One region of the Dietzia sp. Cai40 genome, then DNA from elsewhere that is predicted to be linked to it. Evidence: predicted binding sites of a transcription regulator. Region 1 holds the regulator's gene; the other holds the start of a gene.
What was found. The regulator LexA, encoded in region 1, represses DNA repair genes until DNA is damaged. The targets are predictions, from matches to a motif close to CGAACANNTGTTCG.
Positions count from the first base shown of each region.

Region 2: G6022_RS05050 (HNH endonuclease signature motif containing protein) is a predicted target of LexA. The motif match lies at 11,671-11,684, and genes of this name have one in related genera.

Region 1 is NZ_JAALEB010000227.1:242-14,716, reverse strand. It holds gene G6022_RS09580 (DUF349 domain-containing protein) at 1-676, opposite strand, end outside; gene G6022_RS09575 (hypothetical protein) at 870-1,568, shown strand; gene miaA (tRNA (adenosine(37)-N6)-dimethylallyltransferase MiaA) at 1,565-2,527, shown strand; gene G6022_RS09565 (IclR family transcriptional regulator) at 2,524-3,270, shown strand; gene G6022_RS09560 (malate synthase G) at 3,375-5,555, opposite strand; gene dapF (diaminopimelate epimerase) at 5,674-6,600, shown strand; gene hflX (GTPase HflX) at 6,615-8,063, shown strand; gene lexA (transcriptional repressor LexA) at 8,103-8,771, opposite strand; gene nrdR (transcriptional regulator NrdR) at 9,478-9,933, shown strand; gene hrpA (ATP-dependent RNA helicase HrpA) at 9,992-13,906, opposite strand; gene G6022_RS09530 (hypothetical protein) at 13,954-14,142, opposite strand; partial or broken gene G6022_RS09525 (hypothetical protein) at 14,191-14,475, shown strand, end outside.
Region 2 is NZ_JAALEB010000106.1:8,419-22,893, reverse strand. It holds gene G6022_RS05100 (YceI family protein) at 1-363, shown strand, start outside; gene G6022_RS05095 (hypothetical protein) at 515-1,117, opposite strand; gene G6022_RS05090 (hypothetical protein) at 1,330-1,809, shown strand; gene G6022_RS05085 (alpha/beta fold hydrolase) at 1,892-2,794, opposite strand; gene G6022_RS05080 (hypothetical protein) at 2,945-3,406, opposite strand; gene G6022_RS05075 (acyl-CoA dehydrogenase family protein) at 3,403-4,614, opposite strand; gene G6022_RS05070 (AI-2E family transporter) at 4,641-5,852, opposite strand; gene G6022_RS05065 (catalase) at 6,067-8,325, shown strand; gene G6022_RS05060 (polyketide cyclase) at 8,451-9,029, shown strand; gene G6022_RS05055 (alpha/beta fold hydrolase) at 9,130-9,954, shown strand; gene G6022_RS05050 (HNH endonuclease signature motif containing protein) at 10,032-11,630, opposite strand; gene G6022_RS05045 (MFS transporter) at 11,741-13,159, opposite strand; gene G6022_RS05040 (hypothetical protein) at 13,264-13,800, shown strand; gene G6022_RS05035 (TIGR03620 family F420-dependent LLM class oxidoreductase) at 13,818-14,475, opposite strand, start outside.

The DNA of each region.
Region 1 (14,475 bases):
GTGCGTCGTCGGTCTTGCGGTCGATGCCGCGAATGGTCTTCCACTCGTCGAGGATCTCCCTGAGGCGATCGCCGGCGGCCTTCCACTGGGTGGACGACTCACCGATCTCCTCCGCCTCGACGGCCAGCGCCTCCTTGCGGGCGATCGCGGTGGCGCGCTCCTCGTCCTTGCGCTGGCGCGCCTCGACCTCGACAGCGCCGGAGCGCTCGACCACGGTGGCGAGTCGGGTCGCGAGGGCGTCGAGATCTCCCACGGCCGCAGCGGAGGGGAGCTGCTCGGCGAGGGCCTCGGCGGAGGCCCGGGTCTTTCGCGCGTCCTGTGGGTGCGAGTCGAGTCGCGCCTCGAGGAGTGAGACCTCCGCGACCAGGTCGTCGTACCGGAGGCCGAAGTGGGCCAGACCTTCCTCGGGTGCACCCGCCTGCCAGGAGCCGACCTGGCGTTCGCCCTCGGAGGTCCTGACGAACACGGCGCCGGAGTCGTCGACCCGACCCCATTCGGACGGGTCCGACGCCCGGACGATGCGCGACTCGGGGGCCGCCACCGCTCGCGGTGCCACCTTCCGGGCCAGTGCTGCGGGGGACGGCGCACCGGGACGCGGGCCCGGGGTCGGCGTGGGGGTCGGTGCGGACGTTCCGGGGTTCGCCTCCCCGGGGGTGGTCGGTGACTGGTCGCTCATCTGGTCCTCGTTTCGTTCTGCCGCGTGACACGGCACCATCGCCGGGATCCCACCGGTCGTCGCCTCGCCGGCCCGGTGAGGGGGCGGCATCCCCCTAGTGTGTACCAACCGCCGCCCGGGCGCCGGGGTATCCCCAGCGAGTCCGACAGAGTCCCGGGAGGGCGCTCCCGCGGAGGTCAGTAAGGTGCTCGGTGTGAGCACCCCTGTCGTCCTGGTCCCCGGCGCGCCGGTTCTGGTGCCCGAACTGTCCGGAGAGGCGGCCGCGGAGACCGCCGGCCAGGTCGACGCCGCGCTGGATCTGCTCAGGACGGCGTCGTCCGGCCTCGAGAGGGTGCTCGTGCTCGGCTCGGACCCCGAGGGGCGGACGATGGGTGACGTCCGTTCCTCGCTGTCGAGGTGGGGGGCGGCGGTCCGGGTCGGGCGTTCCGAGGCGGTGGAAGCCGAGTACGACGATGTCCCCGACGCGGCCCTGATCGCATGGTGGCTGCTCGACCGCGCCGGGATCGACCAGCCCCGGTCGTTCGCGGGCGTCACCGGCGGTGGACGGGTCTCTCGGCCCCCCGGGCGCGACACCCTCGTGGTCGTCGTGGGGGACGGTCCCGCCTCCCTCACCCCCCGGGCACCCGTGCCCGAGGACCCGCGTGGTGTCGCCCTCGACTCGGAGCTCACCGAGTGGCTGCGGCGCGGTGGCCCGCTGCCCGATCCCGGTGACGCGGTGGCGGAGGCCGTGGGGTGGTGGAGCCGGCCCGCGTGGCTCGGGCTGGCCGGGCTGGTCGGGGAGAGGTCTGCGGTGGAGTCGGTGTCCTGGGCGCCGTTCGGTGTGGGGTATCACTGCGCTCGCTGGGATCTCTCGTCGTCGTCGGATTCCCCGGGTCAGTGGGGTCACGGGTGAGCGGCCCCGCACCGGTCGCGGTGGTGGGCCCGACCGGCACCGGGAAGTCCGACCTCGCCCTCGATCTGGCGCAGCGGCTGGGCGGGGAGGTGGTCAATTGTGACGCCATGCAGCAGTACCGCGGCATGGACATCGGTACCGCGAAGCTCCCGCCGTCCCTCCGACGTGGCATCCCGCACCACAGGCTCGACGTCCTCGAGGTGACCGAGACCGCGAGCGTCGCCGACTTCCGTCGCGAGGCCGAGCGCGAGATCGCGGAGATCCGGGAGCGCGGGAACGTGCCGATCCTGTGCGGAGGATCGATGATGTACATCCAGGCCCTGGTCGACGGCTGGTCCATCCCCGACACGGATCCCGCGGTCCGGGCGCGCTACGAACGGCGCCTCGAGGAGATCGGGGTCCGGGCGTTGCACGCCGAGCTCGCCCGCGCGGACCCCGAGGCCGCTCGGACCATCCTGCCGACCGATCCCCGCCGGACTGTTCGGGCACTGGAGGTGGTGGAGCTGACCGGTCAGCCGTTCTCCGCCTCGAGACCGACCATCGGCGCACCTCGGTGGGGCACGCGGCTGCTCGGCCTACGGTGCGCGCTTCCCGAGCTCGATGACCGGCTGGACGCCCGTACCGGGCGCATGTTCGCCGACGGGCTGATCGACGAGGTGCGTGGGCTCGTCGGGCTCGGACTGCTCGAGGGCGTGACGGCCCGGCGGGCCATCGGGTACGCGCAGGTTCTCGACGAGATGGACGACGAGCTGGGGATCGACGACGAGGGGGTGGCCCGCGCCCGGGAGCGCACGGTGATCGGCACCCGCCGGTACGTGCGCAGGCAGCGGTCGTGGTTCGGGCGTGATCACCGCATCAGGTGGATCGACACCGACACCCGCCAGGTCGACGGCACGCCCCGCGGTGGACGGACCCCTGTGGAGACAGCACTCGAGCTCCTCGGTGAGGCTCCGCGATGAGCGCCTCGAACCCCGGCCGCACCCGCGTCCAGTCGGTCGACCGGGCGTTCGCCCTCCTCGACTCGTTGGCCCGGCGGGGCGGCCGCGCGTCCCTCGGGGAGCTGTGCGCCGACACGGGTCTGGCCGCGGCCACCGTCCACCGGCTGTGCGGGACGCTCGCCGAGTCGGGTCACCTCCGCCGGGACGCGCGCCGCGACTATCTGCTCGGCCCCCGATTGCAGCGGATCGGCGAGGTCGCGGGGAGGGCGACGTGGTCGTGGGCCCAGCCGGTGCTCGCGGCCGTGGTCGACGGGACCGGCGAGACCGCCAACCTCGCCGTTCGTGAGGGGGACGGTGTCGTGTACCTCGCCCAGGTCCCGTCGCCGCACTCGATGCGGATGTTCACCGAGGTGGGCCGTCGGGTGCACGTGCACTGCACGGCGGTGGGGAAGGCGTTGGTCGCCCGGGACGACGACGACGAGGTCCGCGCGATGCTGGAACGGACCGGCATGCCCGGGTACACGGATGCCACCATCGTCGACCCGGACCGGTTGTTGGACGAGCTCGCCCGCGTACGCAGGGTGGGGTTCGCCACCGACGAGTCGGAACAGGAGGAGGGCGTCCGCTGTGTCGCGATCACGGTGGGGGTCGGGGACGCCGCGGTCGCGGTGTCCGCGTCGGGGCCCGAGGCGAGGTTCACCGAGGAGCGCCGCGACGCCGCCGTCGGGGTCCTCAGGGCGGCCGTCGCGGACCTGCACCCCTGACGCGGAAGGATCCGCTACCTCGGCCCGGGATCCGCTACCCCTGTGGGGAAGCGGATCCCGGTGTGCGGGCAGCGGATCCTTCCGGGCTTCGCGGCGGGGCCGTTCTACAGCCCGTTGGCGGCCTTGAACTCGCGGCGGCGACGGTGCAGGATCGGCTCGGTGTAGCCCGAGGGCTGCCCGGTCCCCTCGAGGATGAGCTCGCGGGCGGCCTGCCAGGCGATCGACGAGTCGAAGTCCGGCGCCATGTTCCGGTATGCCTCGTCACCGGCGTTCTGCTGGTCGACGATCTCCGCCATCCGGCGCAACGAGTCCTCGACGTCCTCGGCCGTGATGATGTCGTGACGGATCCAGTTGGCGAGCATCTGCGAGGAGATCCGCAGGGTGGCGCGGTCCTCCATCAGGTTGACGTCGTGGATGTCCGGCACCTTCGAGACGCCGATGCCCTGTTCGACCCACCGGACGACATAACCGAGGATGGTCTGGCACGAGTTGTCGACCTCCTCCTTCTTCTCGGCGTCGGTCCAGTTCGTGTCGGTCGCGAGGGGGACGCTGAGGATGTCGTCGACGCTCGCGCGCGGTCCGCCGGCGAGGAGTTCCTCCTGTCGGGACATCACGTTCACCCGGTGGTAGTGGGTCGCGTGGAGGGTCGCGCCGGTCGGCGACGGCACCCACGCGGTGTTGGCGCCGGCCCTCGGCTGCCCGATCTTCTCGGCGAGCATCTCGGCCATGAGGTCGGTCTTGGCCCACATGCCCTTCCCGATCTGCGCGCGACCGCGCAGACCGCAGGCCAGGCCGGTGTCGACGTTGAAGTCCTCGTAGGCGGTCATCCAGCGGGCGGACTTCATCTCACCCTTGCGGATCATTGGGCCGGCCTCCATGGAGGTGTGGATCTCGTCCCCGGTCCGGTCGAGGAAGCCGGTATTGATGAAGACGACGCGATCGGTGGCCTCGGCGATGCAGGCGGCGAGGTTGACCGAGGTGCGCCGCTCCTCGTCCATGATGCCCACCTTGAGGGTGTTCTCCGGCAGACCGAGGAGCGCCTCGACCCGGCCGAACAGCTCGGTGGTGAAGGCCACCTCGGCCGGGCCGTGCTGCTTGGGCTTGACGATGTAGATGGACCCGGTGCGGCTGTTGCCGCGCTCGTTGCCCGGCGCGATGCCGTGCATGCCCGCCAGCGAGGTGATCAGGGCGTCGAGGATGCCCTCGGGCAACTCGTTCCCGTCCGCGTCGAGGACCGCGGGGGTGGTCATGAGATGCCCCACATTGCGGACGAAGAGCATCGAGCGGCCGTGGAGCCGGACCTCGCCGGATCCGTCGGGCGCGGTGAAGACCCGGTCGTCGTGGAGGACGCGGGTGAAGGTCTTGTCGCCCTTGCTGATCTCCTCGGAGAGGTCGCCCTTCATCAGACCCAGCCAGTTGCGGTAGCCGTGGGTCTTGTCCTCGGCGTCGACGGCCGCGACGGAGTCCTCGAAGTCCATGATGGTGGAGACGGCGGACTCCAGGACAACGTCCTTGACGCCGGCGGAGTCGGTCGATCCGATCGGTGAGTCGGCGTCGATCTGGACCTCCACGTGAAGGCCGTTGTTGCGCAGGAGGACCGAGGTCGGGGCGGCGCCGTCGCCCAGGTAGCCGACGAACTGTGCGGGATCGGCGAGGCCTGTCGTCGCCCCGTCGGCGAGTGTCACCTGCAGTCGGCCGTCCACCACGGTGTAGCCCGTGGTGCCGACGTGACTGCCGGAGTCGAGCGGCGCGGCGTCGTCGAGGAACTCGCGGGCCCAGGCGATGACGCGGTCCCCGCGGACCTTGTTGTAGGAGGACCCCTGCTCGGCCCCACCGGACTCCGGGATCGCGTCGGTGCCGTAGAGCGCGTCGTACAACGAACCCCACCGGGCGTTGGCGGCGTTGATCGCGAAACGCGCGTTCATGATCGGCACGACCAACTGGGGGCCCGCGACCGTGGCGATCTCGTCGTCCACGTTCTGGGTGCTGACCTGAACGGAGTCCGGCTCCGGGACCAGGTAGCCGATCTCCTGCAGGAACGCACGGTAGGTGGCCGGGTCGATCGGGGCGGGGTTCTCGTGGTGCCAGGAGTCGATCCTCGACTGCAGGTCGTCGCGGACGGCGAGCAGCTCGCGGTTGCGCGGGGCCAGGTCGGTGAAGATCTCGGAGACTCCCGCCCAGAACGCGTCGGGATCGACCCCGGTGCCCGGGATCGCCTGGGTGTTGACGAAGTCGTACAGGACCTCGTCGACCTGGACGTCGCCGACGGTGATGCGTTCGGACATCGATGCTCTCCTCACATAGGGACCGTTCTCGCCTCCGACTGTAGTGCCCCCCTGCCGAGGGATCATCCGGGTTTTCCGCAGCGTGGAACGGCGGTCGGATTGGCTAGGATCTGATGGCATGACACCCGCGCCCCCGACCGCCACTCTCGACGGCCTCGCCTTTATCAAGGGGCACGGAACGCTCAACGACTTCGTGGTCCTGCCCGACGACCACGCGGAGGTGGACCTCGACGAGGACCTGGTGCGCGCCGTCTGCGACAGACGGGCCGGCCTCGGCGCCGACGGGGTGCTGCGCATCGCCACCGCGGGTGCACTGGTCGACCAGGGCGTCCTCGCCGTCCTCCCGGAGGGCGTCGACGCCGCGGACTGGTTCATGGACTACCGGAACGCAGACGGATCGATCGCGGAGATGTGCGGGAACGGGGTCAGGGTGTTCGCCCACGCCCTGGTGGCGACCGGCAGGGTCGGGGCCGGCCGGATCCCCGTGGGCACACGATCCGGTCCTCGGCCCGCCGATATTCTGATCCATGACGGTGACCAGGCCGTGGTCCGTGTGGACATGGGCGAGCCCCGGCTTTTCGGGGTCTCGTCCGTGGAGCTCGGTGGCCGGGTGTACGCCGGACTCGCCGTCGACATGGGTAACCCCCACCTCGCGTGCGTGGTCCCGGGCCTGGGGGCCGACGGGTTGCGCGAACTGCCGGTGCACGAGGCGCCCGAGTTCGACACCGGCTTCTTCCCCGCCGGCGTCAACGTGGAGATCGCCACCCCGCTCACCGACGGTCGGGTGTCGATGCGCGTCCACGAGCGAGGATCCGGGGAGACGATGTCCTGCGGCACCGGAATCGTCGCCACGGCCGTCGCGGCCCTCGCCGACGCCGGACAGGCCACCGGTGACGTGGTGGTGTCCGTTCCCGGGGGAGAGGTCGCGGTGGCCCTGACCGGCGTGGGTTCCACTCTGACGGGGCCGTCCGTGATCGTCGCCGAGGGGCGGTACCGGCGACCGCTACCCGCGCGCCGCACGGAGGCGTCCCGACCGGAATTGTGAGATGATGCCGGTGAATGACTATCGATGACACCGCCCCTGACCGGGCCACACGAGACCATGACCCTTCGGTCGGAGAATTCCAGCTCGAGGAGCGCTCCTCGCTGCGCCGGGTCGTCGGGTTGTCGACCGAACTCCAGGACGTCAACGACGCCGAGTACCGCCAACTCCGCCTCGAGCGGGTCGTGCTGGTCGGGGTCTGGACCGAGGGCACCGCCGCCCAGGCGGAGGCCGCGATGGCCGAGTTGGCACAGCTCGCCGAGACCGCAGGCTCCGAGGTCTGCGACGCGCTGATCCAGCGCCGCGACAAGCCGGACCCCGCCACCTACATCGGTTCGGGGAAGGCCAAGACCCTGAAGGACGTGATCACCGCGACGGGGGCGGACACGGTGATCTGCGACGGCGAGCTCACGCCGGGTCAGCTCATCGCGCTCGAGAAGGTCGTCAACGTCAAGGTGATCGACCGCACCGCGCTGATCCTCGACATCTTCGCCCAACACGCGACCAGCCGTGAGGGTAAGGCCCAGGTGTCCTTGGCGCAGATGGAGTACATGCTCCCGCGACTGCGTGGCTGGGGTGAGGCACTCTCCCGGCAGGCGGGTGGCCGGGCGGGCAGCAACGGAGGCGTCGGACTCCGTGGTCCCGGTGAGACCAAGATCGAGACGGACCGCCGCCGAATCAGGGAGCGCACGGCGAGGCTGCGCCGTGAGATCAAGGGCATGAAGCAGGCCCGGGACACCAAGCGGCATCGCCGTCGCGCCACCCCGGTGCCGTCGATCGCGATCGCCGGGTACACCAACGCCGGGAAGTCGAGCCTGCTCAACCGCTTGACCGGTGCGGGCGTACTGGTCCAGAACGCTCTGTTCGCCACGCTGGACCCCACCACGCGGCGGGCCGAGCTCCCCGACGGGCGGGTCGTGGTCTTCACAGATACGGTCGGATTCGTCCGACACCTCCCGACCCAGCTCGTCGAGGCGTTCCGCTCGACGTTGGAGGAGGTCGTGGACTCCGAGTTGCTCCTGCACGTCGTCGACGGATCGGACGCCTTCCCCCTGCGCCAGATCGAGGCCGTCCGCACCGTCATCAACGACGTCGTGGAAGAGCAGAAGGCCGAGAGGCCCCGCGAACTCGTGGTGATCAACAAGGTCGACGTCGCTGACCCGGTGGTGTTGACGGAACTGCACCACGCCCTGCCGGACGCGGTCTTCGTCTCGGCGGCGACGGGTGAGGGGTTCGACGAGCTCCTCGACCGAATAATGCGGGTGGTCGCCTCCGGGGACACGGAGGTCACACTCGAGATCCCGTTCACCCGGGGTGATGTGGTCTCCCGTGTCCACGCGGAGGGCGCCGTGGTGGACGAGGATCACACGAAGGACGGCACGAGGATCGTGGTCCGGCTTCCGGCCTCCGTGGCCGGAGAGCTCGGGGAGTATCGGGTCCCCGGATCCCGTGACGGTGTCGCCTGACCCCGTCGACGGATCAGGCGACACTCGGATCCGGCCGGCTCAGAGCTTGCGGAAGACCGTGACGACCTTTCCGAGGATCGTCGCGTGCTCCCCGGGAATCGGACTGAACGACGGGTTGTGGGGCAGGAGCCACACCCCGCTCGAATCCCGGCGGAAAGTCTTGACCGTGGCCTCCCCGTCGATCATCGCCGCCACGATCTCGCCGTTGTCCGCGACGTTCTGACGGCGCACCACCACGTAGTCCCCGTCACAGATCGCGGCGTCGATCATCGACTCGCCGACCACTCTGAGCATGAACAGGTCCCCGGAACCCACCAGGTCGGAGGGGAGGGGGAAGACCTCCTCCACCGCCTGCTCGGCGAGGATCGGACCGCCGGCCGCGATCCGCCCCAGGACAGGGACGTAGACGGGTTCCACGGCCCCGCTGGGACGCGTCTCCTGCTGGACGGGCGCGCGACGACCTCGGGACCGCTGCCCCGGGACGCCGTGGACGTCGACCGCCCGCGGCTTGTGCGGATCACGGGTCAGGAAGCCCTTCTTCTCCAACGTCCGCAACTGGTGGGCCACCGAGGAGGTCGACTGCAGACCGACGGCGTCACCGATCTCTCGGATGCTCGGGGGATAGCCCCGGTCCTTGACCGTGTCGTGGATGTGCAACAGAACGCTCTTCTGGCGGGTCGTCAGGGCCTCGAAGTCGGGCTTGGGCATGTGGGGGTCCCTTCGGCGAATGGGTGTTCGACGTCGCTATCTGTGTACACCCTACTGCCCGTCGGACGTGAGCGCCACACAGGTGTTCGAAGAAATGTCGCCACGAATGTCGACTCTGTCGGACCCGCGTGATACAACTCTAGGCAGGTTCGGGTTCGAACAGATGTGCACAACAAGGCACACGGGCGTGCGAATGAGGTTCGCACACCGTATCGAGTTGGGAGTTCTCATGACCGTTATGGAGATGCAGCCACGATCGCGTCCCTCCGTGCCCTGGACGGAGGTCTGCGTGACCGATCACGACCGGCCCGTTTCGTCCAGGGTGCGTCCCCGCCCTGATGCCGGGGCCCGTCCCGTCATCCGCACGCTCGACCGGGGGCGCCAGACGGCCACGCGGTCGGTGGCGCCCGGACGGCGAGTGCTCGTCCGCCCCGCGTCCGCGGAAAGGGTCAGGGCATGCGGTAGCGAGGCGAGGTCGAGTGCGCCGGTGGTGGACGATGTGCCGACGTGGGCTCTGGTGGCCTGTGGAATCGTCTTCGGAATCCTGATGCTGCTCGCATTGGCACTCCTGGGCGGGCCCGCCTACGCGTGACCCACGGTATCGCCTCCTAGAATGGACCCGGGACGGCGGCCCGTCGCCCCCGCACCGCCGTCGGCTCCGGCCGGCGGAGCGGTTCGGACCAGGTCGACGAATGGCGAAGCTGGAATGTACTGCCCCATATGTCACCACGAGGACTCACGGGTGATCGACTCGCGGTCGGTCGACGAAGGGCAGGCGATCCGGCGTCGACGCGAGTGCCCCGACTGCGGACACCGGTTCACCACCCTCGAGACCCCGTTGTTGACCGTCCTCAAGCGCAACGGTGTGACGGAGCGTTTCAGCCGCGACAAAGTGGTCCGCGGTGTGCGACGCGCGTGCCAGGGGAGGTCGGTCGACGAGGACGCGCTCCGGCGGCTCGCGCAGCAGGTCGAAGACGCTGTCCGGGCCGGCGGCGCCTCAGAGGTCCCCGCTCACGAGATCGGGCTGGCGATCCTGGGGCCTCTACAAGATCTGGACGAGGTCGCGTATCTGCGATTCGCCTCCGTGTACAAACAATTCAGTTCCGCTGCGGATTTCGAGAGCGAGATCATCGCCCTTCGCGAACGGCACGCTGCTCACTAGTCCCGGTCGTCTCCGCGTCGCACCGGGATCGGCTCCTGTGTACGGGCGGTGTGAGGGCTCAACGCGCGTTCCGCCGGGAGAGCGCGGCGGCGACCGCCTTCTCGATCCTCTCGGCGGAGACCGGGCGCGCGGTACCCAGAGACTGCGCGAAGAGGCCGACACGGTATTCGGCCAACATCCACCGGAGATCCCGGGCTGCCCGCGCCCCACCCGGTCGTCGGCGGAGCGCCGCCGTCGCCTCCGCGACAGTGGCCTCCGACTTCTCCAACCGGGCGGCGAGCTCCCGGTACCTCGACGGTGACTTCTCCGCGAGGTCCAGCCTGAGGTCGATCGCCCTCACGTGGCGTTCCAGTTGCGGGAGGACCTCCGCCGGGTGTCGGGCGAGGAATCCCTTTCCCACGAGGAAGTCCAGAGCGGGCCTGACGTCGTCCGCGAGGTCGCGTGGTACCTGGTCCAGCCGGGCGGAGACCGACTGCGCGGCGACCAACGCCGGAAGGGCGGCGGAGATCGAGGCCGTGATGGCGGCCGGCGCCTCGGATCGCGCGCGCGCTCGCAACTCGTCGAAGTCGTGCACGGTGAGTACCGGCTCTCCTCTGCGTCCGGCGATCAGCCGCCCGCACGCCGCCAGCGCCGCGTCCGAGACCAGTCCATCGGCACCCCCGTGGGGATACTGGGTGAGCGCGAGGCGTTGCTCGACCGGACGACCCCGGACTATCGATGCCGCCGAGATCAGGTCCGCTGAGATCAGGGTCAGTACCGCTGTCGTCTGCGCGGCTCGACGTTCCGTCTCTGTGGCGCAGGCGATCCGGTGGATGCCGTCGGGGCGGACCTGCAGGGCCGGGTAGACCGTCACCTCCACACCGTCGACCGTGCCGGTGATCGAGGGCGACAGGTCCCCGATCGTGTCCGCGGTCCACGCCCGATGAGGTCCGTCATCGGGGACGAGTCTGGAGTTGAGCGTGGCACGGACCTTGTCCACCAACCGACTGCGTAGTGCTCCCAGGTCCGTACCGGCCGCGACGACCTCGTCACCGTCGACCACCTCGAAACGCATGCGGAGATGGTCGGGGAGCTGTTCCGGGTGGAACTCGCGGGGCTCGACGGTCGTGCCTATGCGGGCCGAGAGCGCGGCGGCGAGCGCCACCGGGAGCGGTGCCGACCGCGGGGCGAGGTCACCGGCCAGCAGTGCCGCGTACTCGGCGGGCGGGGAACACAGACGCCTCAGGTACTTGGGGAGCGTCCGGAGCATCTCCGTGTACAGCTCCTCGCGCAGGCCGGGGACGAGCCACTCGAAGCCGGACGTCGCGACCGAGGACAGCTGGGGGAGAGGGATCCGCACGGTGATGCCGTCGGAGTCGACCCCCGGGTCGAACGAGTATCTGAGCTCGAAGTCCCGCTCGCCCTGGCGCCAGATCGGCGGGAACTCGGAGGCGGCCGGGGCGGTGTCCGACGTGCGGATCTGCTCGGGGCGAAGACGCAGACGATCCGGGTCCTCCCGGCCCTGCTTACGCCACCACGATTCCAGGTGGCGGCCGGAGGTGATGTCCTCGGGGAGCCGCTCGAGGTAGAACCCGACCAGGGTGTCGTCGTCGATGACGAGGTCGCGGCGTCTACTGCGGGTCTCCAGCTCCCGCGCCTGTTCCACGGCCACGGCGTTCTCCATGATCACCGGGATGCGGGTGGTCCATCGTCCCTCGACGATCCCGTGCCGGACGAGCATCTCCCGCGCGAGCGGTGCGTCGACCCTGGAGAGGAGGATGCGACGCGCCTCGACCACGGGCAGCCCCAGGAGCAGCACCTTCTCGTAGGCCATCGCCGCGCCCTGGGCGTCGGACCAGTGCGGCTCTGAGTACTGGGTGCGGACGAGATGCCCCCCGAGTAGTTCGATCCAGACCGGATCGATGCGCGCGACGTCCCGGGCCCACAGTCGGGAGGTCTCGACCAACTCGGAGGCCATGATCCATCGCGGCGGCTTGCGGGCGAGATCGGAACCGGGGAACACCTGGAAGCGGATACCGCGGGTGCCGCGGAACTCCCTGGTGTCCTCGTCCTTCATCCCGACGTTGGTGAGCAGTCCGGAGAGGATCGCCTTGTGGAGGTCGTCCTCCGCGGCGTGACCGGACGGTGGATGCCAGCCCCGCTCGCGGCACATGCTGGTCAACTGGGCGGTGAGGTCCTGCCACTCGCGGATCCGCAACCAGTGCAGGTACTCGGCCTTGCACATTTTCCGGAACGCGCTGCCGGAGAGCTCGCGCCGCTGTTCGGTGAGGTAGCGCCACAGGTTGAGGTAGCCCAGGAAGTCGGAGGACTTGTCTGCGAAGCGCCGGTGGAGCTGGTCCGCCTTGTCGCGCTCCTCGGCGGGCCTCTCGCGGACATCCTGCACGGTCAGGGCCGCGACCACGACCAGGACATCCCCCAGGGCGCCGTTTCGGTGGCCCTCCACGACCATCCGGGCCAGGCGCGGGTCGAGCGGGAGGGACGCCATGTCGCGGCCCACCCTGGTCAGGTGCGGGTGTTCGTCGTCGTCGGTCCGGAGCGCCCCGAGCTCGGTGAGCAACGTCATGCCGTCTCGGACGGCCTTGCGGTCGGGTGGTTCGACGAACGGGAAGTCGTCCACGGCACCCAGGTCGAGATCGGCCATCGACAGGATGACCGACGCCAGGTTGGTGCGCAGGATCTCCGGGTCGGTGAACTCCGGCCGGGAGTCGAAGTCGTCCTCCGAGTACAGACGGATGCAGATGCCGTCGGCGACGCGGCCGCAGCGGCCGGCGCGCTGTGCGGCGGAGGCCTGCGAGATCGGCTCGATCGGCAGCCTCTGGACCTTGGTGCGGGTCGAATAGCGGGAGATCCGGGCGAGGCCGGTGTCCACGACGTAGCGGATCCCCGGGACCGTCACCGAGGTCTCCGCGATGTTGGTCGACAGGACCACGCGCCGGGTCGAATGCTGACGGAAGGCCCGTTGCTGCTCGGCGGAGGTGAGTCGGGCGAAAAGCGGAAAGATCTCGGTGCTCTTGAATTTCCGCCCCCGGAGCACCTCCTCGGCGTCGCGGATCTCGCGTTCGCCGGAGAGGAAGACGAGTACGTCGCCGTCACCCTCGGCCAGGAGCTCGCCGACCGCATCGGCGAGCGCGTCCAGGGGGTCGAGGTCGATGGTCCGGTCCGCGTGGTCGACCTGGAGCGGCCGGTACCGGATCTCCACGGGGAAGGTGCGACCGGAGACCTCGATGACAGGGGCGGGATGGCCCGCCGGATCCGCGAAGTGGCGGGCGAAGCGGTCGGGGTCGATCGTGGCGGAGGTGATGATGAGTTTGAGGTCCGGCCGCCGGGGCAGGATCTGCCGGAGGTAGCCGAGCAGGAAGTCGATGTTGAGGCTGCGTTCGTGGGCCTCGTCGATGATGATCGTGTCGTAGGCGCGCAGCAGCCTGTCCCGTCGGATCTCGGCGAGCAGTATCCCGTCGGTCATCAGTTTGACCGCGGTGTCGGCACCGGTACGGTCGTCGAAGCGCACGGCCGACCCCACCAGCCGGCCGGTCTCCACCCCCAGTTCCTCGGCGATGCGCTCGGCGACGGACCGGGCCGCCAGCCTGCGGGGCTGGGTGTGGCCGATCATCCCGCGCACGCCGCGGCCGAGTTCCAGACAGATCTTGGGGATCTGGGTGGTCTTCCCGGATCCGGTCTCGCCGGCGATCACCACGACCTGGTTGTCGCGGATCGCCGCCGCGATCTCGTCCTTACGGGCGCTGACCGGCAGTTGTTCCGGATACTCCGGGGTCGGAACCGACTCCGCACGCCGACGCAGACGAGCGGCGGCGGCGTCGATCTGCCCGCCCAGGTCGTCCAACTGGTCGGCGCGGGCCCTGCGGATCCGCGACCGGAACCGGTGGGCGTCGAGGATGCCGACGTCGTCGAGCCGGACCAGGAGATCGTGCCGGGCCCGGCGCAGTTCGGGGGCGGGCGCGGGAGACGTCGACATGGTGTCCGCCAGGGTATCGGGACCCGGTGTGGGGATCGATCCGGGTGTCAGGCCGTGCCACCCTCCCGGCGGGACTGGATGCGGGTGTAGCGCTGGTGCAGTCGCTCCCGGATCTCCTCCGGCTCGTACGACTGCCGCCGGCGTTCGGTCCGTGCGGCGAGGATCCCGGTGGCGGCCACTCCGACCACCCCGGCCGCGCCGACCATCTTGAGCCACTGCCGTCCGCGGGGTGCCATGGCGTCAAGGGTAGATCCTCTCGCCGGGGCACCTGGCAGGATCGCACCATGAGTCTCGACACCGTCCCGCTGGCCGCCGCGGCCCACCGCACCCGGACCGGGGACCTGTGGTTGTTCCGTGGGCGCACGACCGCCGACCGGCTGATCCAGACCCTGACCAATTCCCCCGTGAACCACGTGGGGGTGGCGGTGGTCCTCGACGACCTGCCCCCGCTGCTCTGGCACGCGGAGATGGGCCGGGCGTTGACCGACGTGTGGACGGGGCGTCGGCAACGGGGCGTCCAACTCCACGACCTCGAGGCGGCGGTGCGCCAGTGGACCGGTCCCTACGGA
Region 2 (14,475 bases), on a different contig from region 1:
TCGATCGACACCCGCAACGCCGACCGCGACGGCCATCTGAAGTCCAACGACTTCTTCGACATGGACAACCACCCGGAGATCACCTTCCGCTCGACGAAGATCGCGGCCAACGGCTCCGGCGGCGTCGACGTGACCGGCGACCTCACCATCAAGGGCACCACCAAGTCCGTGACCATCCCGTTCGAGTACGAGGGCACCGCCACCGACCCGTTCGGCAACCTCCGCGCCGGCTTCGAGGGCACCACGGTCATCAACCGCAGCGACTTCGGCCTGACCTGGAACGCGGCGCTCGAGACCGGTGGCGTGCTCGTCTCCGAGAAGGTCACCCTCGAGATCGAGCTCTCGGCCATCAAGCAGGCCTGAGTCCCCGCCCGGCCCGGCCGGGAGGACCCCCGTCCGGCCCGGTGACGCCCCCGGGGCCGGACGGCGCCCCCCGGCAAGAACTGCACCGCCAGGCCCTAGCCGCCAGGTCCTAGCCGACAGGTCCTGGCCGCCAGGCCCTAGCCGACAGGTCTTAGGAGACGACGACGAAGACCGCGGAATGCGAGCCGTCGGCGTCCTCCCAGGTCCCGCTGAGCGTGCCCGGCGAGCCGATCAGGGGGCGGTCAGCCTCGGCGTCGTTCTCCTCCGAGATCACCCGGATCACCTGAGGTGCGGCATCGGCGTCGCTGTCGCCCGTCGCCCCGTCCCCACCGCCCCGCACGTTGACGGGCGACGGGGTGACCGTGCCGTCCTCCACCGCCAGATGGTCGGCGGCGGTGTCGCGGTGACTGACGACCCGCCGCACCTCGGTCACGTACACGGGGTCCGCCGGCGCGTCGTACACCCAGCGACGACCGAGGACAGAGTGTTCGAGCGTCCCGACCAGTGCGTCCTGCGCCCCCGGGAGCTCCGCCCCCCGGTAGGTCACGGGGACGTGGAACGTGCGCGCACCGTCCGAGACGAGGAAGGCCTCCATGCCCACCTCGCCGTCGGGGTCGACGAACCGGTAGGCGGTCACCTGCTCCAGCCGCGTCGGGTCACCGTCGAACCACGACTGGTGGCGGATCCACGCCCGGAGCAACTCGAGTTTGCCCGGGCTGAGGACGGCGTCATAGATCTCGGCGGTTCCACTCATGGGACAAGCATCCCCGGAGAGCGTCGACGCGGCAAACACTCCGCGAGATGAAGAAGAATTTGTCCGGGCGCCGTCGCTCCAGCGCATCACGACATTCCACCGACCGGGCTCCGACGGGGAGTGATCGCGGTCACAGCACGCTGGCACTGTCGCCGTTACGGTGACCGCCGTGTCTCCGGGAGACCCCGGCGCCCGAACGAAAGGTGACCACCATGAAGAAGACCATCGCGATCATCGGTTCCGCTGCCGCCCTGTCCTTCTCCGGTGCGGGACTGGCCGCCGCCCAGAGCGATCTCCCCGGGCTCGACAGCGGGTCGGTCGGCGCCCCCACGACCGTCGAGACGGACATCGACGGCGCCGAGACCCCCGCCGAGGTCTCGGACATCGCGCAGCAGCTCTGCGGCACGATCTCCGCGTACGACTTCCTCGGTTCCGTCGGCGGCGTCGCGCCCGGACTGTCGGGCGAGGAGTGCGAGGCGAACGCCGACCTGGCCATCTCCACCGCGATGACCGGCGACATCGCGGGCGCGATCGACATCCTCCGTGGCATCGACGCCGAGATCCCGGGGGACGATGACACCGACGGCACCGAGACCGACGGCGACGACACCGCTTCGGACGACACCGCTGCCGACGACGCCACCGGCGACGACGTCGCGACGGGCGGCGACACGGTCGAGACCGACGCCTGACAGACCCGAGCCGGCCCCGGCCCCCACGACGGGGCCGGGGCCGCCGTCATCTCCAGCCGGGCCCTGTCGGATCGGCGGTCCCCTATCGGGCCTCGTCGCCGCCCGCGGTCACGAGCTCACCGAGGAGCTGGTGGTCGATGTGGCCGGGCTCGGTCGACTCCATGAAGTCGACGAGGATCCGCTCGACCGCGGCGGGATCCTCGACGTGCGGATAATGCCCGGTGCCCTCGACGATCGCGAGCCGGCTGCCCGGGATCGCCTCGTGGGTGGTGTGTCCGTGCGAGACGGGGATGATCGGGTCGCGGTCGCCCCAGATCAGCTGGAAGGGCAACTGCGCCGCCAGATAGAGCCTGTTGCTGGCGGAGACGGCCTGCCCCTTGTTGTCCACGACCGCGCGGAGGGTCTTGAAGAACGTGCGACGGTGCCCGGGCCTGCCGAGCGACTCGTACGCCGCCCACGGCTCCTCGAGCGCGATCGCGCGGACTCCCCTGCCGGTGAGGAACCCGCGGGCCTTGTCCCCGGCGGACACCAGGAACGGGGCCGCACCCGCGGTCAGCAGGAGCTCGGCTCCGGGGACCGCGAGCAGGCGCAGGATCCAGTTGACCTCCTTGCCCAGGCCGCCGCTGCCGATCAGCGCGATGCGCTCGCAGAAGTCGGGGTACTGGTAGACGAACTGCAGGGCCACGCCGCCACCGAGCGACTGGCCGATCACCGTGCACCGCCTGATGCCCTTGACCACCAGCAGGTCGCGCAGGGCGGAGGCCATCGCCCCGAGCGAGTAGTCGTCGAAGTCGAGGGAGCTCTCCCCGTGGCCCGGCAGGTCGGGGGCGATGATGTGGAACCTCGATTCCAGACGCGGGATCAATTCCCGCCAGGTGACGGAACTGCCCGCCATGCCGTGGATGAGGAGCAGCGTCGGCTTGCCCTCGCCGGCTCCCGCCTCGCGGTACGCCAGCTCGCGTCCGTGGAGCCTTGTCCGCTGCATCTCGGTCTTGTGCACATCGCTGTTCTGCATGTCGCATTCCCCCTCGGGGACGGTCTCCGCGCCGTACCTCGTCGCAAGGAGCACCTCGACCCATTGTGCGCCATCAGGGCCCCGGGGAGCAGTTCTCTCTATCACATCCGGCCCGGACGCTCATCCGAACTCCCGCGCGAGCCGCCGGTGCCGGTGGGCGAACAGTGCCCCGACCACCACACGGACGACCGATCCGGGCACCAGCGCACGCGGTACGGCCCGCAGGGTGTCGGTGACGCGGGTGGAGCCGTCGGCCAGCGATTCGAGCTCTCGGCGGTGCTCCCACACCCGACACGACCCGAGCTCCGAACGCTCCTGGAAGAACCGGGGAGCCTCCAGGTCGACCAGGACCAGGTCGTCGTACTCCACCGGGATGACCCCGCCGAGCAGGATCCACGCGCGCCCGATCGGCCGACCCAGCGGCACGTCCGCGATGGAGGCCCCCGCCAGTCGCGCGGGAAAGCGCATCCGCAGCAGAGGCCGGAACTCGTCACTGACCCCGTCCGCGGTGACCACGCGCGCCCACACCTCGTCGCGCGGGGCGCGGACCACGCTCGCCCGCACCACCTCGACGGCCGTCACGGCAACCGCTGACCGGAGATCGCGCGGGCGATCACCAGCTGCTGGATCTGCTCGGTGCCCTCGAAGATGTCGAAGATCTTGGCGTCGCGGTGCATCCGCTCGACCGGGTACTCGCGGGTGTACCCCACCCCGCCGAGGATCTGGATGGCGCGCTCGGTGGCCCACACGGCGGTACGGCCGGCCTTGAGCTTGGACATGGAGCCCTCGGCCCGGGCCATGGGCTGCCGGGTCGCGCCCAACCACGCGGCCCGGCGGACCAGCAGTCGAGAGGCGTCGATCTCCACCGCCATGTCCGCGAGCAGGAACGAGATGGCCTGGTTCTCGATGATCGGTCGGCCGAACACCACCCGCCCCTTGGCGTACTCGAGCGCGTACTCGTGTGCCGCCCGCGCGATGCCCACGGCCATCGCGCCCACGGTGGGTCGGGTCCGTTCGAACGTCGCCATGGCGGCCTGGCCCCCGGTCCGCTCGCCCTCCCGGGCGCGGGCCAGCTTCTCGTCGAGCTTCTCCTTGCCGCCCAGCAGCGCCGAGCCCGGCACCCGGACGTCGTCGAAGAAGATGTCGGCGGTCGCCGACGCGCGCAGGCCGTGCTTCTTGAGTCGGGGTCCGGCCTCGATCCCGGGGGTCCCGGCCTCCATGACGAAGGCGGCCTGGCCGCGGGAACCGAGCTCCGGGTCCACCACCGCCTGCACCACGAGGACCGAGGCCACCCCGCCGTTGGTCACCCAGGCCTTCTGCCCGGAGATCACCCACTCATCCGTGGCCTCGTCGTAACGGGCCCGGGTGCGCATGTTGCCCACGTCGCTCCCGGCCTCCGGCTCGGACGAGCAGAACCCGCCGACCGCCGGTTCGGCTTCGGTGCCGTAGCAGCGGGGCACCCACTCGATGATCTGGTCCGTGGTCCCGGCCGAGGCGATGCCCGCCGCGGCCAGTCCGGTGCCCATGATGGACAAGCCGATCCCCGCGTCGCCCCAGAACAGCTCCTCGCACAGGATCGGATAGGACTGACCGGTGTCGTCCTGCCGCAGCGTGGCCATGATCTCGTAGCCGTACAGCCCGATCCTGGCGGCCTCCTGGATGATCGGCCAGGGCGTCTCCTCGCGCTCGTCCCATTCGCGGGCGGCCGGCCGGATGACCTCCTCGGCGAAGGCGTGGGCCCAGCCCTGCAGCTCGCGCTGCTCGTCGGTCAGTTCCATGCTGAAGGTCATCGGTTCCTCTCGGTGGGGGTGGTGGGTCAGCGGGTGGCGGGGTCGCCGCCGGGCACCGCGGGCTCGTCGTCGTCAGGTCCGGAGTCGTCGTCCGGCCCGGAGACCACGGCGCGGTCGGGCACCAGTCCCGGCCCCTCGGCGGGTTCCCGGTCCACGTCCCCGCCCGTCCCCCCTGCCAGGTACCGCACCACGGTGTTCACCATGGCGGTGACGGGGACGGCGAACAGCGCTCCCACGATGCCGAACAGGTAGGTGCCCGAGGCCACCACCACGATCACGGCCAGCGGGTGAAGGGCCACCGCGTGACCCATGAGGACGGGCTGCAGCACGTGCGACTCCACCTGGTGGACCACCAGGACGATCGCCAGCATCGCGATGGCGATCACCGGTCCCCGGTCCACCAGCGCCAGCGCGGTGGGGATCAGCCCCGCGACGAGGGTGCCCACGATGGGGACGAACGACGCGAGGAACACCACCACCACGATGGGGATCACGAAGGGCACGCGCAGCACCAGCGCACCGAGCCCGACCCCGGTGGCATTGATCGCGGCCACGGTCAGCTGCGTCCGGGTGTAGGCGCCGAGGCTGCCCCAGCCCTGTCGCAGCGCGCGGTCGACGTTGAGGCGGCTCGCGCGGGGGAACCACCCGACGAAGAACGCCCACAGCTTCTCCCCCTGGTAGAGGAAGAAGAACAGGGCCACCAGGCAGATGAGCAGACCGGCCACCGCGTCGACGGCCGTGTGCCCGAACTGGACCGCGCCCGCGGCCACCGCCTCGGAGTGGGACTCGATCCAGGCGCGGACCTGCGCGACGGCCTCCTGCAACCGGTCGGCGGTCAGGTGGAGCGGGCCGTCCTCCAGCCACTGCAGGGCGGTGTCGACGCCGCTGCCGAGTTTCTCCCTCATCTCCGGGACCCCGGTCGCGAGCTGGGTGGTGACCAGCGCCAGCGCGCCCACCACCAGCGCCAGGACCCCGAGGACGACGACGAGCGCCGCCAGCGCCCGCGGGACCCGCCGGGGCACGCGGTCCACCAGCGGCCGGAGCATGGCGGCGAGCAACACCGCGATCGCGAGTGGCGCCAGGATCACCGACAGTCGTCCGATGGCCTGGCCGAGGATCCACCCGCCCCCGGCGATCAGGAGCAGGCAGGCCGCCCAGGCCGCCGCCAGGACCACCGGATACGGGAGATGGGATCGGGGGATCGCGGCCGTGCCGGCGTCCTCACCGTGGGTCGTCATGGGAACACCATAGGCGCGCTGACCTCAGACGACGTCGACTTCGCGCCGCATGAGGGCACGCCGCCGGGAACGGGACCCACACGCCGCGGGACCGGGTGGCCGAGCGCCGGAGCGTACTCCTGCTCCGACCCCTTCGCGACTGGTTGCGAAGTCCGCGCCGAGTGGGAGAGTCGGCACGACCCGTGAACTCACACGCAACCCTCGGAGGAGTCACATGTCCGACAAGAAGTCCGCCGCATCCAAGACGGCCGGAGCTGCAGCCAAGAAAATCGTGGACAAGGCCGAACAACTCGCCGACGACATCGTCGGCGCTGGCGACGTCGTTCCCGGCGTCCCGGCGCCAAAGCCCCCCTCACTCGAGGAGCCGACCGACCCCACCGGCCCGCTTCCCCCCAAGCCTGACCAGAAGGGCCCGACGCCGTTCAGCCCCACCGGTGCGGAGTCCTCTGACACCGAGGACGCCGCCCGCCAGCAGGGCGAGTTCCTCACCACCGCGCAGGGGGCGCGGCTCTCTGAGACGGACCACTCCCAGAAGGCCGGCCGCCGCGGCCCGACCCTCCTGCAGGATCACCACCTGCGGGAGAAGATCACCCACTTCGACCACGAGCGGATCCCGGAGCGCGTGGTCCACGCCCGCGGCGCCGGTGCTCACGGTGTCTTCGAGGCCAACGGGGCGGCGGCGAGCGTGTGCCGCGCCGGGTTGTTCGCGGAGGGCAAGCAGACCGAGGTCTTTGTCCGCTTCTCCACCGTCCTCGGGTCGCGCGGGTCTGCCGACAGCGTCCGCGATACCCGCGGGTTCGCCACCAAGTTCTACTCCGAGGAGGGGACCTGGGACCTGGTCGGCAACAACATCCCGGTGTTCTTCATCCAGGACGCCATCAAGTTCCCGGACGTCATCCACGCGGGCAAGCCGCACCCGGACCGCGAGATCCCGCAGGCCCAGAGCGCACACGATACGTTCTGGGACTTCGTCTCACTCCACACCGAGGGTCAGGCGCACGCGATGTGGAACATGTCCGACCGCGGCATCCCCCGCTCCTACCGGATGATGGAGGGCTTCGGCGTCCACACCTTCCGGCTGATCAACGCCGCCGGCGAGACCAACCTGGTCAAGTTCCACTGGAAGCCCCACCTCGGCGTGCACTCGCTGGTGTGGGAGGAGGCCCAGATCGCGGCCGGCATGGATCCGGACCTGCACCGCCGGGATCTCGCCGATGCCATCGAGGCCGGCGCGTTCCCCAAGTGGGACCTGGGCATCCAGGTCTTCCCGGACACGGTGGACTCCGACGGGGTGAGCGAGATGTTCCACGGCATCGACCTGCTCGACCCGACCAAGTTCGTCCCGGAGGAGCTCGCGCCGGTCCAGGTGATCGGCACCATGACGCTCAACGCCAACCCCAAGAACTACTTCGCGGAGACGGAGCAGATCGCGTTCCACCCGGGCCACCTCGTGCCCGGGATCGACGTGACCAACGACCCGCTCCTCCAGGGCCGGCTGTTCTCCTACCTCGACACCCAGATCTCGCGGCTGGGTGGACCGAACTTCGGGCAGCTGCCGATCAACCGCCCGCACGCCCCGGTCAACGACATGCTGCGGGACGGTATGCACCAGACCGCCGACCACGTGGGGGTCGCGCCGTACAAGCCCAACAGCCTCGACGGCGGGTGCCCGTTCCTGGCCGGCGCCGACGACGGTGCCCTGGTCGAGGTGGCGCAGCACATCGCCGACGCGCAGGTGGTCCGGGACGCGCCGGCCACCTTCGACGACCACTACTCGCAGGTGACGATGTTCTACTCCAGCATGACCGAGGTGGAGAAGGAGCACATCGCCGGCGCGTACACCTTCGAGCTGGGCAAGTGCTACGAGGAGAACATCAAGATCCGCCAGGTCGAGCAGCTGGCCCGGATCGACCACGACCTCGCCGTCACCGTCGCCACCGGTCTCGGTCTACCCGCGCCCGCCAAGGTCCCGGTGGCCGAGGTCGTCACCAGCCCCGCTCTGTCCCAGATCGGCCGCGAGTGGCCCTCCGACGGTCGCCTCATCGGGATCCTCGTCACCGAGGCCTCCGACGTCGCCGCGGTCAAGGCGCTGGAGCAGGCTGTATTCGACGACGACATGGTCCCGCTGGTCATCGCCCCGACCGGCGGCACGCTCGGTGGAAGCGATGCGGACGATGCAGAGACGGTCACGGTCTCCCGCACCTACCGCACCCAGCGGTCCATCGAGTTCGACGCCCTGGTCGTGGTGGACCTGCCCGCCGACGCGAACACGGACGTGCTGATCAGCGAGATGTTCCGCCACAAGAAGGCGATCGCCTCGCTCGCGCCCGTCGACCAGTTCGTCGACTTCGGGCTCACCGCCGACACCCCCGGTGTCGTGGTGGTGGACGAGGCGGCGGGAGTCCTGCCCGCGCTCAAGCCGCTGCTGGCGACCCACCGTGCGTGGGACCGGCCGGATCCCGCACGGATCTGATCGCGGCACAGATCTGAAGGCGGCACAGATCTGAAGGCGGCACAGATCTGAGGGCGGCACGGATGTGAGGCCGGAGCGGTGCTGATGGCAGCGCCGCGCTGATACCCGGGGGTAGCGTCAACGGCATGACGGACATCGAATCGACCAGCTCGTCCGGGGCCGACGACGCCGCCCCCGGGACACGCCTCGAGGCCAGGCGGGTCATCGCGGCGCCGGCGGACCGGGTGTTCGCTGTGCTCTGCGACCCCGACGGTCACGTGGCCATCGACTCCTCGGGGATGCTCCAGTCGGCCGAGGGCTCGACGGTCACGGCCTCGGGCGACCGGTTCGTCGTGCACATGGATCGGGAATCGCTCGGCGACTACGACCTCGGCCGGTACGACGTGACCGTCATCATCACCCGGTTCCTGCCGGGTGAGGAGATCGCCTGGACCATCGACGGCCAGATCAAGCCGCCGATCGGTCACACCTACGGGTATCGCCTGACGCAGCTCGGCAGCGGGACCGCGGACGGAGGCGGAGGCGGAGGCAGCGCCGGGGACCTCGACGGGCCACTGACGGAGGTCGTGAGCTACTACGACTGGTCCGACGCCCATCCCAAGTGGCGCGATTCCGGCATCCTGCCGGTGCTGGACGCGTCCGCACTCAAAGCGACCCTGGGCATCCTCGAGCGGGCCGTCCGGAGAGGATACGTCCGTGGCTGATCCGACCGTCCCAGGCCAGACTCCGCCGAGTTCTGAATCGCTGGGTTCCGAGCCGCTGAGCTCTGAATCGCTGGGTTCCGAGCCGCCGCGGTCCGCGGAGATCACGTTCTCCCGCGGCCGCCTCCGTTTCCGGGCCATCGACTCCGGCCCGGCCGACGGCGAGGTCGTAGTGCTCCTCCACGGATTCCCGCAGCGCACGAGCAGCTGGGACGCGGTGGCGCCCCTCCTCCACGCGGCCGGGTTCCGCACGCTGGTCCTGGACCAGCGTGGCTACTGCTCCACCGCCCGCCCCAGGGGTCGGCGGGCATATCGACTGTCCGAGTTGGTGGGCGACGTCCTCGCCCTGCTCGACAGCGCGAACCTGCCCGCCGCCCACGTCGTCGGCCACGACTGGGGCGCGGCCGTGGCGTGGGGTGTGGCCGCCGCGCATCCCGACCGGGTCCGGTCGCTCACCGCGGTGTCGGTGCCCCACCTGGCGGCCTTCCGCCGCGCGATGATCGTCTCCGACCAGCTGCTGCGCTCCTGGTACATCGGGTTCTTCCAGTTGCCGCGGGTTCCCGAGCGGGTGCTCACTTCGGACGGAGGCCCGGCGGAACGCGCTCTCGCCACGATGGGCATGACGCCGGAGATGATCGCCCGCTACCGCAGCGAGATGGTCGCCGACGGCGCCGTGCCCGGTGGACTGGGGTGGTACCGCGCGCTGCCCTTCGCCTCACCCGGGAAGGCGACCGCCCGTGTCCGCGTGCCCACGACCTTCGTCTGGAGCGATCACGACCCGGCACTCGGCCGCGGTGGCGCCGAGCGGACCGCCCACTACGTGGACGCCGACTACCGCTTCGTGGAGATGTCCGGTGCGAGCCACTGGATACCCGAGGAACGCCCAGCTGAGCTCGCCGAGGAGATCATCGCCCGCGCGCAGAGTTGAGCCGGCGGCAGAACCAATAGCAGAGAGAGCGCCCGGGGCGCGGGGTCCGGGATCCGGGATCTGGGGTCCGGCCCCCGTCAGAACGGGGGCGGGTCGTCGTCGTGATCGCCGCGCCGCCTGCTGCGCTCGGGGCCATCTTCGGAGCTGGCGCCCGGCGACCTCCCGGGTGGCCGGTTGGGACGCGGGGACACCGGGGCGGTCACGAACCCGCGGGCCCGCGCCAGCGGGCCTGTAGGAGTTGTGGTCAGGACATGTCTGCCGAATCGGATCTTGATCCGCCCGCCGTCGAGGTACTCATAGTGGGCGTCGGAGAAGGTCTTGTACCGGTGATGCCGCCGACACATGCACATCAGGTTCTTCTCGATGGTCAGCCCGCCACTCGAGGGATCGGAGTGGTTGAAGGGGACAATATGATCTATGTCGCAGGATTCCGCCGGCACCGCGCAACCGGGATGCCGACAGGTCCCGTCTCTCATTCGGACCCGTCGCGCCAGGTCTGGAGGAATCCGATAGCGATAGGCGCTCTCACCGCCATCGTGGGTTCCGGGTCGAGTGTCCACGAGCTCGAAGGTCGCGCCCTTCGCGGACTCGAGCAGACGGGTCAGGGTCTCGAGCGCTGCTTCTCCCGTTCTGGCGAACTCCAGTCGAGGCGCTCCGACTCCGTTGGCGATCACGGTCACACGCGGACGCAGTAGCGGCGAGACGTTCACCGGTGCGTGCACGGGGTCGTCCGCTCCATCGGCCCCCCGCTGCCCCGCCGCATCCTCAGCAGCAGCAGCAGGGGCACCGTCACCGGCACTGGCCCCGCTGCCGGCGGCCTCGCCCGTGCGCGCGCCGTTTCCCCCGCCCCGAGCCGCGTCCGAGCCGCGGGCTGAACCCGGCGTCGGGTCCGCAGATCCTGCGGCGGATGTGCCGCGATACCCGCCGTCGGGGTCCACCACGACATGGTCACCGGTGGCCATCGCCACCAACGCGTCGGCGCGCCGCTGCGAAAGGGTGCGGCGGTCACCTGGCGCCGCTTTTCCCGCGAAGGCGTCGATTCGCTCCGCGAGAACCGCCCCCGCAGCTGCGGGCAGACGGGCTGTCATGGTGCACATCCCGCGGTCTTCTCTGCGAAATCGCACGCCCCGACCGAAGGCGGCGTCACGGCGGCGCTCTGCCTCGCCCTCCGGGTCGATCTTCGCGACGACGTTGTCCGCGTGCCGGGAGATCGTCCTCCGGTTGGGCCGCTCCCCCCTATGGAGTCGCTTGAGATAGTCCTCGACGACAGCGGCCTGTACCTCGTGGCTGAGGGAGGGGTCCACGTCCCTGATCCGGCTACACAGCAGCATCGCGATGCGCTCGCATAACAGCCCCGATTCCATCGCATCCAGAACCGCGGGGGCCCAGGCGTGCACGTCCACGGCCAACCCGACCACGTCACTCGCCCGCGAGTACGTCACACCGGTCGTGGCGACCAGAGACTGGCAGGTGTGATCGATGGGGTCGAGCCTGGACCAGTCAGGCTCCCCCGGGCCCATCTCCTGCAGTCGCGCCTCGAGCTGCCGTTCGTGGTGCTCGACGAGGGCATGGACACCCCGGCATCTCGCGGCGGCCGCGCGATTCTCGGCGAACAGCACCTCTGAGGCGAGGAGTTCGGCGGCCACGCCATCGGCCGCACTGCCACTGCAGATCATCGCTACTCCTCACCTGAATCGCTCCTGTGTTCGATTATATCGAACACATATGCGGATCAGGTAACGATCCTGCAACGCCTCGGGGGGGGTGCGTCCCGAGGTGCCGTGGGTCAGTCCTCCGTCTCCCACGGGGGCGGGATCATGGCGGCGACCGCGGCAGCCGCCAGAGCGACCCCGCACCCGAGCAACAGGCCCACGCGGAAACCGGTCTCGGTGGGCACGAACAACCCCCCGAAGTCCACGGACATCTGCGTGAGGATCACCCCGAGTACCGCCGCGGCCGTGGTGGTGCCGATCGACCGCATGAGGGTGTTGACGCTGTTGGCGGACCCCATCTCGGAGTGCGGCACCGACGACATGATGAGGGCGGGCATGGCACCGTAGGCCAGACCCACGCCGGAGCTGGTGATGACGGCCGCGATCATGACGCCCCACGTCGAGCCCATGAGGAACATGGCGGAGGCGTACCCCGATGCGATGACCAGCGATCCCAGGATGAGCGTGGGCTTGGGACCCCGTGTGGTGATGAGTCGTCCGCTGATCGGGGAGACGGCCATCATGGCCAACCCGCCGGGCGCGATCCACAGCCCCATGGCGACCATCGACTGCCCCAGCCCGTGGCCGGTGGCCACCGGGAGCTGGAGTATCTGGGGGATGACGAGCAGCTGCGCGTACAGACCCATGCCCACGAGGATCGAGGCGATGTTGGTCAACAGGACCGGTCGGCGGGCCGCCACCCTCAGGTCGATGAGCGGGGACGGGTGACGCAGCACCCACCAGCCCCACACGGGAAACGCGACGGCAGCCAGCGCGAACAGCCCGAGGGTCAACGCCGAGAGCCAGCCCCAGTCCGCGCCCTTCGACACCGCCAGCAGGAGCGAGATCAGACCCACCGCGAGTCCCACGGCTCCGATCGGGTCCAGGGTCCCGTCGGGTTTGGCGGCCGGGAGCGACCGGATACGCAGGGCCATCATGACGATGATCCCCACGCCGAGCACCGCCGTACCCCAGAACATCCACTGCCAGGAGCCGTATTGGGCCAGCGCCGCGGCTGCCGGGAGCCCGAGCGCACCACCGACCCCCAACGAGGAGCTCATGAGGGCGATCGCCGGGCCGAGTCGGACGGCGGGCAGCACCTCGCGCATCGTCGCGATGCCGATCGGGATCACGCCGATCCCCACGCCCTGGAGCGCACGCCCGATGAGCATCGGCCACAGCGAAGTGGACAGTGCGCACAGGACGGACCCGATGACCATCACCGCGGTGACGCCGATCAGGACGTTCTTCTTGGGATAGAGGTCGCCGAGGCGGCCCATCATCGGGCCGGCCACCGCTCCGGCGAGCAGGGTCACCGTGACGACCCACGCGGCGTTGGTCGCCGAGGTGCCGAGGATGGCGGGCAGCATCCCCAGCAGCGGGATCACCAGGGTCTGGGTGAGGGACATGACGATCCCGCCGAAGGCCAGGACGACGATCAGTCCGTTCTGCTCCGCCCGAACAGCGTCCCCGCCGCGCGTCCTGCCGCCCATTGATGTGTCCTCTCGGAAACCCTTTAGTCGGACACTACAGACAGGTGTCGAACGCGTTCGCTGTCGACCCCGGACCCTTGTGGTCCGCCTCACCCGGTGCCAGCATGGGGGTGGTGAACACCACCGGCACGACCCGGCGGGCCATCCGCCGACCCACCGCCACCGTGACCGCGACCCTCGCCGCCACGGCAGTCGCACTGGCCGCCGCCCTCGCGGCCCCGGCCACCGCGAACGCACAGGGCTCCTCCGAGGCCCTCACCCAGCTCCTGCCCGCCCCGAACCGTCTGGTCGCCTGGGGCGGATCACCCACCGGTGCGTGCGCCGGTGCCGTGTCCACCTCACTGCGAGGTGACGGCTATCCCGGGACGGCCAGTGTGAGCTGGGCATTCGCGGTCGTCGGCGTGGGTCCGTGCGCTCTGACCGCCACGCTCTCGTGGCGCAACCTGGACACCGGCGCGAGCGGGGAGAAGGTCGCGCAGATCCCCCACCCGCGGATCTCCCTCGGAGTACCGGACCCCATCGCGCACCCGTACGACGCGATCATCCCCACCGGATCCGGCCGGGTCGAGTACCGACTCACCACCACCGGTGGAGCCGAGGCGGGACCGATCGTCGTCGACACCGTCGCCTACACCGGCTGACCCCGCACCGGGTTCCGTCAGCCCAGGAGCCCCTCGTACGCGTGCCGCCAGTCCTCGACGGGCGGGACCAGGATGTTCTCCCCGAGCACCTGCACGAGCACCGTCGAGGCGCCCGCGTCCAGGTGTTCCTGTACCCGCGCCCGGGTGGCCTCGACCCCCCGGGTCACCATGGCCGACTGGAGGCGGTCGCTGCCGCCTCGGACGTAGTCGGACTCGTCGAAACCCTGGCGGGTCCAGGAGTTCCGGTAGTTGGGCAGCCCGGTGTAGATGTTCAGGTGGTCCCGGGCCCGCGACCGCCACAGCTCGTCGTCGTCCTCCACGCCGGTGGCGACCACCGCGGCGTGTTCCACGACCAGGGCCGGTCCGTCCTCCCCGGTTCCGCCGAGGATCTCGCGCGCCCGCGCCGTGTGCTCGGGGAGGGTCAGATAAGGGTGCGCGCCGGCGGTCCGGTCCCGGGACAGTTCGAGCATCTTGGGACCGAGCGCGGCCAGGACCACCGGCGGCATGGTGTCCTCCCCCGCCGCCATGGGCTGGGTCCGGTCGAGCGCGTCGAGGTACTCGCGCATCGCCGACAGTGGACGCCCGTAGTTGTGCCCGCGGTGCCGTTCGACCAGCGGAGCGTGGGACACGCCCAGACCCAGGACGAAGCGGCCGGGGTGCATGGCCTCGATGGTG